2 regions of the Nonomuraea sp. NPDC046570 genome follow, and region 1 is predicted to be linked to the other one. Evidence: riboswitches for the same ligand, from Rfam matches in the RefSeq annotation. Region 1 holds a riboswitch; the other holds the start of a gene.
What was found. A riboswitch is a leader RNA that binds a small molecule or an ion and turns the genes downstream of it on or off. The one in region 1 is predicted to bind S-adenosylmethionine.
Positions count from the first base shown of each region.

Region 2: another riboswitch for S-adenosylmethionine. It lies ahead of thrC (threonine synthase); the one in region 1 lies ahead of ABZ911_RS33625 (aminotransferase class V-fold PLP-dependent enzyme).

Region 1 is NZ_JBEYZF010000030.1:40,800-45,835, reverse strand. Features, by position in the region: gene ABZ911_RS33640 (cation:proton antiporter) at 1-47, shown strand, start outside; gene ABZ911_RS33635 (cytochrome P450) at 10-1,209, opposite strand; gene ABZ911_RS33630 (TerC family protein) at 1,209-1,943, opposite strand; SAM riboswitch class IV at 2,079-2,194, shown strand; gene ABZ911_RS33625 (aminotransferase class V-fold PLP-dependent enzyme) at 2,298-3,551, shown strand; gene ABZ911_RS33620 (DoxX family membrane protein) at 3,548-4,408, opposite strand; gene ABZ911_RS33615 (NADH-quinone oxidoreductase subunit D) at 4,529-5,036, shown strand, end outside.
Region 2 is NZ_JBEYZF010000013.1:151,907-156,942, reverse strand. Features, by position in the region: gene ABZ911_RS22290 (MFS transporter) at 1-416, opposite strand, end outside; gene ABZ911_RS22285 (trehalose-6-phosphate synthase) at 458-1,882, opposite strand; gene ABZ911_RS22280 (RNA polymerase sigma factor) at 1,943-2,497, shown strand; SAM riboswitch class I at 2,582-2,722, shown strand; gene thrC (threonine synthase) at 2,736-3,968, shown strand; gene ABZ911_RS22270 (MoaD/ThiS family protein) at 3,981-4,256, shown strand; gene ABZ911_RS22265 (cold-shock protein) at 4,536-4,736, shown strand.

The DNA.
Region 1 (5,036 bases):
TCGAGCGGTTCACACAGACACGTCCAGCGACCGAAGCCCTCGAATGATGTAGCCGGGGTTCCAGACGGGCTCGGTGACGAGCTCCATCTTCGGCGCCTTCCGCAGGAGGGCGCCGAAGGATTCGGCCAGCTCGATCCTGGCCAGCGGCGCCCCCAGGCAGAAGTGGATGCCCGCGCCGAAGGAGATGTGCGGGTTGTCGGCCCGGCCGACGTCCAGCCGGTCGGGGTCGGGGAACACCTCCTCGTCGCGGTTGGCCGAACCGAACAGCAGCGCGACCTCCACGCCGCGCGGGATGCGCACGCCGCCGATCTCGATGTCCTCCAGCACCCAGCGCTCGAACATCTGCAGCGGGGTGTCCCACCGCATGAGCTCCTCGATCGCGGTGGGCAGCAGCGAGTGGTCGGCGCGCAGCCGGGCCAGCTCGCCGGGGTTGCGGAACAGCGACCACCAGCCGTTGCCGGTGACGTTCACCGTCGCCTCGTGACCCGCGTTGAGCAGCAGCACGCAGGTGCCGACCAGTTCGTCCTCGGTCAGCTTGTCGCCCTCGTCGGCGACCTGGGCGAGCAGGCTGATCAGGTCGTCACCCGGCTCGGCCCTGCGCCGGCGGGCCAGATCCTTGAGGTAGTCGGCGAACTCCGCCGCCGCCCGTACCGCGGTGTGCTGGACCTGCTCGGACGGGTTCAGCTCGTACATCCCGCAGATGTCGGCCGACCAGGGCCGCAGCAGGTGGCGGTCGGCCTCGGGGACGCCGAGCATCTCGGCGATGACCGTCACCGGGAGCGGCTCGGCCACCTCGGAGATGAGGTCGCCGCCGCCCTTGGCGACGAAGTCGTCGATCAGCGACTCCGCGATCGCCTTGACCTTCGGCCTGAGCGACTCGACCATGCGCGGGGTGAACGCCTTGGAGACCAGCCGCCGCAGACGGGTGTGCACGGGCGGCTCGACGTCGAGCATGCCGGCCCTGACCACCCGCCAGAACGGATCCTGGAAGTCCGGCTCCGGCTCGCGGCCGAACTCCTCGTGGGTGGTCACATGCAGGTACGCGCGGCCCAGGCGGCGGTCCCTGAGCAGCGCGTTCACATCGGCGTGACGGGCGATGAGCCACTGCCCCGTCGGCTCGAAGAAGCTGACCGGCGCCTCGCGCCTGAGCTGGGCGTAGACGTCGTACGGGTGCGCGACGAAATCAGGATTCCAAGGATCAAATTGCACTATTCCATCTTATGGTCGGCATTCCGTGCTTGCCTGGTCCGCATCCGGATGTTGAGCAGCTCCACCACCAGCGAGAACGCCATCGCGAAGTAGATGTAGCCCTTGGCGATGTGCTGGCCGAGCCCCTCGGCGATGAGCACCACGCCGATCAGCACGAGGAAGGACAGCGCCAGCATCTTGATGCTCGGGTGCTTGTCCACGAACCTGCTGATCGGGCCCGACGCGAACAGCATCACCAGCACCGCCACGATGACCGCCGCCACCATGACGCCGAGCTCGTCCACCATGCCCACCGCGGTGATCACCGAGTCGAGCGAGAACACGATGTCCAGCACCATGATCTGCAGGATCACCGAGGCGAAGGACGTGACCGCGCGCTCCTTGCCGCCCTTGTCCTTCAGCTCCATGCTGTCACCGATCTCGATGACGCTCTTGGCCAGCAGGAACAGCCCGCCCAGCAGCAGGATCAGATCTCGTCCCGAGATCTCCTGCCCGAACACCTCGAACAGCGGCGCGGTGAGCTTGATCACCCACGACAGCGCGAGCAGCAGCGCCAGCCTGCTGACCAGCGCGGCGCCGAGCCCCAGCACCCTGGCCCGGTCCCGCTGCTCGGGCGGGAGCTTCCCGGCCAGGATCGAGATGAAGATGATGTTGTCGATACCGAGCACGATCTCCAGAGCAACCAGGGTGAAGAACCCGATCCAGATCTGCGGGTCTGCCACCCAGTCCAACATCCGTGCCTCCATGCTCGCCGGTCTTCCTCCCTGGCCCCAACGAGCGACGTGTCGGAGAAGTTCATTTCATGGTCACACTCGTCTCGAATGCCGGGTTGCGAACGACCGCCAAGTGTCGGTTATAGTTCGGCCGTAGGTCATGAGTGCCAGCGCCAAGCCCCGGCTCGCTGGCCGGCAACCCTCGCGTCCGCGGCGGGGTGCCCCGGGTGAGGACCTGGTCCGTCACGAGGTGTGGCGGGCAAGCGCGGGCTCCGATACGCCACGGCCAGGGGTCCGATGACCTCCGGAGGCTTTCGCGTGTCCACTCTGACGATCTTCAACGCCGTGCCCGCCCAGGCCGACTCCCCCACCGCCATCGCCGTTCAGCGGGGCGGGCGGGCCATCCCCGCCGTGCTGGGCGCCGACCTTGAGGTTCCGGTCAGGGGCGGGCGGCTGGTGCCGTACGCCAACCTCGACTACGCCGCCAGCGCGCCGTGTCTGGAGCCGGTCAGCGCGGCCGTCAGCGCCGCGCTCCCGGCCTACTCCAGCGTGCACCGCGGCGCCGGGTACGCCTCCCAGCTCACCACCGCCCGGTACGAGCAGGCCAGGCACACCGTCCGCGCCTTCGCCGGCGCCCGCCCCGACGACGCGGTGATCTTCACCCGCAACACCACCGACTCCACCAACCTGCTGGCCAGGTCCCTGCCCGAGGGCACCACCGTGGTCGTCTTCGACACCGAGCACCACGCCTCCCTGCTCCCCTGGGACCGGACCGTACGCCTGGCCGCCCCCGCCTTCCCCGGCGAGGCCGTCCGCGCCGCCGACGCCGCGCTCGCCTCCGTCGACGGCCCCGCGCTGCTGGTCGTCACCGCCGCCTCCAACGTCACCGGCGAGCTGTGGCCGATCGCCGCCCTCGCGCACATCGCCCACCGGCACGGCGCCCGCATCCTGGTCGACGCCGCCCAGCTCGTCCCGCACCGGCGGCTCAACCTCACCGCGCTCGATCTCGACTACGTCGCCTTCTCCGGGCACAAGCTCTACGCCCCGTTCGGCGCGGGCGTGCTGATCGGGCGGCGGGACTGGCTGTCGGCGGGCGAGCCGTACCTCAAGGGGGGCGGCGCGGTGCGCGCCGTGGGCGCGGACGAGGCGGAGTGGCACGAGGACGCCGAGCCGCGCCATGAGGCGGGCACGCCGAACGTACTCGGCGCGCTGGCCATCGCCGCCGCCTGCGACGCGCTGACCTCGACCGGCTGGACCTCCCTGGTCCGCGAGGAGGAGCGGCTGATCTCCCGCCTGCGGGCCGGCCTGGCCGGGATCGGCGGGGTGCGCGAGCTGTCACTGTGGGGGCCCGAGCACCCGCGGGTGGGCATCGTGTCGTTCGTCGTGGACGGCTACACCGCCCGCGAGGTCGCCGAGGCGCTGTCCGGTGACTACGGCATCGGGGTGCGGGACGGCAAGTTCTGCGCGCACCCGTTCGTGCGTCACCTGCTGGGCGAGTCCGACGGAGGGTGCGAGGACGGTACGGCTTCCGCCGTACGGGCGTCGATCGGCATCGGGTCCACCGAGGAGCACGTGGACCGTCTCCTCGGCGCCCTGCGCGACCTCGTCGCCGGATCCGCTCGGCCCTAGCCGCGGTCCTTACGCCGCGGGTTGTCCGCGAGTAGCGCGTCGATGTCCTTGCGTTCCTCCTCCGACCAGCTCTGCGGGCCGCTCAGCCCCTGGCTGCCGGGCTCGCCGCCGGGCGCGGCGTGCTTGCCCGGCTCCCGCTGCCTGGGCAGCCCAGGTGACGAGGTGGACCCTGATTCGGTGACCTCCGACTGCGGCGGCGTCCCGGAGTCGTCGGCGTCCGACCGGCCGTACGTCGATGGCGTCTCGCCGGCCTCGGCGCTCTCTCCTCTGGCGGGCGCCGCCGTGTCGGCGGCGGTCTCGTCTCGGGCGGGCGTCGCAGGCCCGGCCATGGGCGCGGTCGGCTCGGTCGCGGCGGGCGTGGTGTCCGTCTCGGTGTAGGCGGGCTCTTCGGTCACGGGGATGGGCGCCCGAGCGGCCTCCGCCTCGGCGGCGCGACGCTCGTTCCGCCGTCTGTAGGCCCCCAGGAGAAGCCCGTCGACGCTGAAGCGGCCCCCACCCAGCACGGCGAGGAGCAGGCAGGCCGCGCCGAGCGCGCCCACCAGTTCCCAGCCGCCGTCGGCGATGAAGATCCCGTTGGGTGCGTGCACGAAGATCAGCGCTCCCAGAGCCACCCCCAGCACGGCCAGTGCCGCGAGCGGCACCAGCAGACCGATGATCAGGAACAGTCCCCCGATGGTCTCGGCCGTCATGGTGAACCCGGCGGCCAGCTGCGGTAGCGGGATGTTCAGCTGCGTGAACCCCTGGGTGATGCCTTCCAGCCCGGCGCCCTGCCATTTCTGCAAGCCGTGGGCGAGGAAGATGACGCCGATCGTCACCCGCGAGATCAGGGCGGCGATATCGAAAAGTACACGTTTCATGCCAAATCTCCCCCCATCACGAGAGTCCTCCCCGCCCTACACCCGGAAATGCGCTTCTTTGTCGTTCCTTGACCGACACCCGAGCTGGATCGCCTCCGCGCACGGTGGCAGCATGGCCGTATGACGGAACGCGTGGTCGGGATAGGAGCGGGCGCGGCCGAGGTCGCTCAGGGCAAAGAGCTGGCCACCGAGGACATGATCCTCAACATCGGCCCGCAGCATCCGTCCACGCACGGCGTGCTACGGCTGCGGCTCACCCTCGACGGCGAGCGCATCGCCACCGCCGAGCCCATCATCGGCTACATGCACCGCGGCGCCGAGAAGCTGTTCGAGGTCCGCGACTACCGCCAGATCATCATGCTGGCCAACCGGCACGACTGGCTGTCGGGCTTCGCCAACGAGCTGGGCGTGGTCATCGCCGCCGAGCGCATGCTCGGCATGGAGGTGCCCGTCCGCGCCGTCTGGGCGCGAACCCTGCTCGCCGAGCTGAACCGCGTGCTCAGCCACCTGATGTTCCTCGGCTCCTACCCGCTGGAACTCGGCGCGATCACCCCGGTCTTCTACGCCTTCAACGAGCGCGAACGCCTCCAGGGCGTCATGGAGGAGATCTCCGGCGGGCGCATGCACT
Region 2 (5,036 bases), on a different contig from region 1:
ATGGACGCCGGTCCCGCCCGGCCGTGGTGGTCGCTGAGCGCGGCCATCGCGGCGTACAGCATGACCGAACCGAACAGGCCGGCCACGCCGTACCCGAGCAGGGTGGCGGGGAGGGCCGTGCCGGTGATCACCAGGGCCATGCCGGCGTTGACGCCCGCGAGGCCGATCCAGGTGACCGCGCGGCGGCCGAACCGGCGGGTGAGCATGGGGAGCGCGATCCCGGCCAGGATGGTGCCGGCGGCCATCGCGGTGCCGTGCAGGCCCGCGACGGCGTTCGGGACGCCCAGGTCCTGGCGGAGCAGCGGGAGCGCGGCGCTCAGGCCGTAGATGTAGGTGGAGAAGGTGGCGAGTTGCAGGTAGATCAGCAGGGTGGGGCGGTCACGGATCAACCGGATGGGCTCCGCGACCGATGTCACCCGGGTCCCCTGTCACAAGAGGTGGCCTATTACCCCAGATGCTAGTAGAGAGCGGCGAGTTGGTCTGCCAGCCATTTTTGCGGCGGAAGCGCTGTGGCGGCGGCCTTGAGGTTCGCGCCGCGCCGTACCCGCTCCTCGTGGGGCATCGTCAGGGCCTCGTGCAGGGCGTCGGCCGTCTCGGTGACGTCGTAGGGGTTGACCACCAGCGCGTCGGAGCCCAGTTCGGCCGCCGCGCCCGCCTCGCGGGAGAGCACCAGCGCGCAGGCCGGCGACAGGATCGGGCCCTCCTTGGCGACCAGGTTCATGCCGTCCCTGATCGGGTTGACCAGCAGCACGTCGGCCAGGCGGTAGGCGGCCAGCGAGCGCGGGTAGTCGTCGTTGACGTTGAGGATGAGCGGGTCCCAGTCCTCCGTGGCGTACTGGTTCTCGATCTCCTGGGCGCAGCGCTGCACCGCCGCGGTGTACTCGCGGTACTCCGGCAGGTCGTGCCTGCTCGGATAGGCGAACGCCAGGTGCGTCACCCGGCCGTGCCACTCCGGATGGGCGGCCAGGAACTCCTGGTACGCCATCAGGCCGCGGACGATGTTCTTCGACAGCTCGGTCCGGTCGATGCGGACGATCAGCCGCCGCTCGCCCACCTCCCGCCGGATCGCGGCCATGTGCGACTCCACGTCCGGCTCGCAGGCGCGCGCCCGCAACGCCTCGCCGTCCACCCCGAGCGCGTGCACCCCGACGCGCGTCGTCCGCCCCTCATAGGTGACGGTACGGCTCCCGCGGTCGACGTACGCCTTCAGCAGCGCCTCGCAGCAGTCCATGAACGCCTCGGCCCACCTCCAGGTCAGGAACCCCGCGTGGTCGGCGCCCAGAACGCCCTCCAGGACCTCGCGGGTCACCTCGTCGGGCAGCAGCGAGAAGTACTCGGGCGGCGCCCAGGGGGTATGGGAGAAGTGCGCCACGCGAAGGTCGGGGCGCTCCGCCCTGAGCATCGCGGGGGTCAGCGTCAGGTGGTAGTCCTGCACCAGCACCCGGGCCTGGTGCCCGGCCTCCTCGGCCAGCGCCCTCGCGAACGCGCCGTTGTAGTCGCGGTAGGACTCCCACTCGCGGCGGAACCTGGTGCCGAAGCAGGGCGCGTTCGGGATGTCGTAGAGCAGGTGGTTGACGAACCACAGGGTGGAGTTGGCCACGGCGTTGTAGGCGCGGTGGAAGGTGGCGGGCGCGATGTCGAGCATGCGCAGCGCGCCGGTGTCGTAGCCGGCCTGGTCGAGACGGCCGCCGGGGGCCAGCCGTACGGCGTCGCGGTCGGCGTCGGACAGGGCCGCGCAGACCCACAGCACGCCGTTGTCCTTGGCCACTCCGGACAGGCCGGAAACCAGGCCGCCGCCGCCTCTTTTCATCGTCAGCACACCGTCGTCGCTCACGGTGAAGGAGACTGGACCTCTGTTCGACGCCACAAGCACGCTGTTCATGGATTCACCCGCGCTCCGAGGAAGGTTAACCAAACATGCCCCCGACCATAGGATCCCGCTATGGCGCTTGATGAGCTAACCGAGGAACTGGCCCGCTCCGCCGCGTCCGGCGATCATCGCGCGCTGGGCGAGCTGCTGAAGCGGATCGAGCCGGACGTGCTGCGGCACTGCGGCCGGATCCTGCCCTACCACCAGGACGCCGAGGAGGCGTGCCAGGACACGCTGCTGGCGGTCGCGCGCAACATCGGGCGTTTCGAGGGCAGGGCCAGGTTCAGCACCTGGCTGCACATCGTGACCGCCAACTGCGCGCGCACCACCTACCGTACGTTGAAGCGCAGGTCGGCCGAGCAGACCTCCGATGAGTTGCCGATGCAGAAGCCGGACGCGCGGCGGGTCAGCGTCATCGCCGGATCGCGGCTCGACCTGCTCGACGCGATGGAGTCGCTGGAGGCCGACAAGCCGGATCTGGCGCAGGCTCTGGTGCTGCGCGACATCGTCCAGCTCGACTACAACGAGGTGGCCGAGCAGCTCGGAATCCCGCTCGGCACGGCGAAGTCGCGAATCCACCAGGCCCGTAAGTACGTCCAGGCGGCGCTGGGGGAGGACTATCGGTGAGACCCCTTGTCTCGCCCAATGAGACGCCTGGTCATCTCGCGCGGGACTCCGGGTAGAGTGCTGGGCAGTTCGACAACTTCATATTGCTCATCCAGAGGGGTGGAGGGACCGGCCCTGCGAAGCCCCGGCAACCCTCCCGGACTGTGCTCGTGACCTGACGAGGCCGACCGGGACGAGGTGCCAATTCCGGTCTGTGGCCAGGGTGGTCGCAGACGAAGATGAGGGAAGGCCTCGCTTCATGTCGCTCGACTTCGGTCCTGCCGTCGCACTCTCCTGCCGCGAGTGCGGTACCCGCTACGATCTGGGCCCCAGCTTCGCCTGCCTGGAGTGTTTCGGGCCACTAGAGGTGGCCTACTCCTTCGGCTCCGTCTCCCGCGCCGACATCGAGTCGGGGCCCACCAGCGTCTGGCGTTACCGCAAGCTCCTTCCCGTCCCCGCCGACGTGGCGTCCAAGCCGAACATCAACCCCGGCTGGACCAAGCTCGTCAAGGCCGAGAACCTCGGCCGCGCCCTGGGCGTCCGCTCCCTCCACGTGAAGGACGACTCGGGCAATCCCACCCACTCCTTCAAGGACCGGGTGGTCGCCATCGCCGTCGAGGCGGCCCGCAACTTCGGCTTCCACACGCTGTCCTGCTCCTCCACGGGCAACCTGGCCGGCGCCGTCACCGCCGCCGCGGCCCGCGCGGGCCTGGACGCCTGCGTGTTCATCCCCTCGGACCTCGAACAGGCCAAGATCGCGATGGCCCGGGTGTTCGGTGGCCGGCTGATCGGCATCGACGGCACCTACGACGAGGTGAACCGGTTCTGCTCCGAGCTGATCGGCGACTCGCTCGGGGACAAGTGGGGCTTCGTCAACGTGAACCTGCGGCCCTATTACGCCGAAGGGTCCAAGACGCTGGCCTACGAGATCGCCGAGCAGCTCGGCTGGCGCATTCCCGACCAGATCGTCATCCCGGTCGCCTCCGGCTCGCAGCTCACGAAGATCGACAAGGGTTTCAAGGAGCTGATCGCGCTGGGGCTGGTGGAGGATCGGCCCTACCGGATCTTCGCCGCGCAGGCCACGGGGTGCTCGCCGGTGTCGGCGGCCTACAAGGCGGGGCACGACGTGGTCCAGCCGGTGAAGCCGGACACCATCGCCAAGTCGCTGGCGATCGGGAACCCCGCCGACGGGCCGTACGTGCTGGACATCGCCCGCCGTACCGGGGGTGCGGTGGAGGATGTCAGTGACGCCGAGGTGGTCGCGGCCATCAAGCTGCTGGCGAGTACGGAGGGCATCTTCGCCGAGACCGCGGGCGGGGTCACGGTGGGCGTGTTGAAGAAACTCGTCGAGGCGGGCACGCTCGATCCTGACGCCGAGACGGTCGTGCTCAACACCGGCGACGGGCTCAAGACGCTCGACGCCGTGGCCGCCGACGCGCAGCCCACCGCCGTGATCAAGCCCTCCCTCGACGCGTTCCGCGCGACCCTCTAGAAAGGCTGAAAAATGAGTGTTTCGGTGCGGATTCCCACCATTCTGCGGACTTATACCGACGGTAACGCCGAAGTGAGTGGCGACGGCGCTACGCTGCGCGAGGTTCTGCAGAAGCTCGACGCCGACTACCCCGGCATCGGCGCGCGCATTCTGGATGAGTCCGGAAAGCTGCGGCGCTTCGTCAACGTCTATGTCGGCGATGAGGATGTGCGATTCGTCGGAGGGCTCGACTGCTCGACTCCGGCGGGCGCGCAGATCTCCATCATCCCGGCGGTCGCGGGCGGCTGAGCCGTCCCGTCACTCCAGGCGCTCCCTTCGGGGGGCGCCTTTGTGTGTTTATGCGCGTTGCTCATGTTCCGCGCGGAGCGAAAGTAGATTTATGTTTCGTTGTGTGGCGGAGGAAAAACGGCGAAGCGGATATTCGGCTGCGGATTGACTCTGTTGCCCACCGGCATGCCACAGGTATGGTCGAGGGCGATCGTGCGGCTGATTTCACTATAAGTCGTGATGATCTCGGATCTCGCGAGTGAATGGGCGGATCCGGAGCCCAGTAAGAGGAGTCGGAAAGTGGCGCAGGGCACCGTCAAATGGTTCAACGCGGACAAGGGCTACGGCTTCATCGCGGTAGACGGTGGTAAGGATGTCTTCGTCCATTACTCAGCGATCATGATGGACGGCTACCGTGCTCTTGAGCAGGGACAGCGCGTCGAGTTCGAGATCACCCAGGGCCAGAAGGGCCCGCAGGCGGAGTCCGTCAGGGCGGTCTGATCCATGTAGCGGGTATGCACCGGCAGCTCACACGGCAACGCAGTACGTGCGGATCTGCCACTCGCGTTTTCGTCGACTCGCGGCGCGCGGGCCCGTCCTCTGGCGGCCGGGCCCGCGCGCTCATGGCTGCTGACCTGGGCCAGGGAGCGTCTGGCTTGCACTCGACGGGGTAGAGTGCTAAACAGTTCGTTGGCACTCTCTCATCGAGAGTGCCAACTACCGGGGATCGAGGCGATGGGGTTCGCCGAATGGAGTCGGACCCTCATGCCGTCGCGGGCGTCGACTCGATCTGCTTGCAAG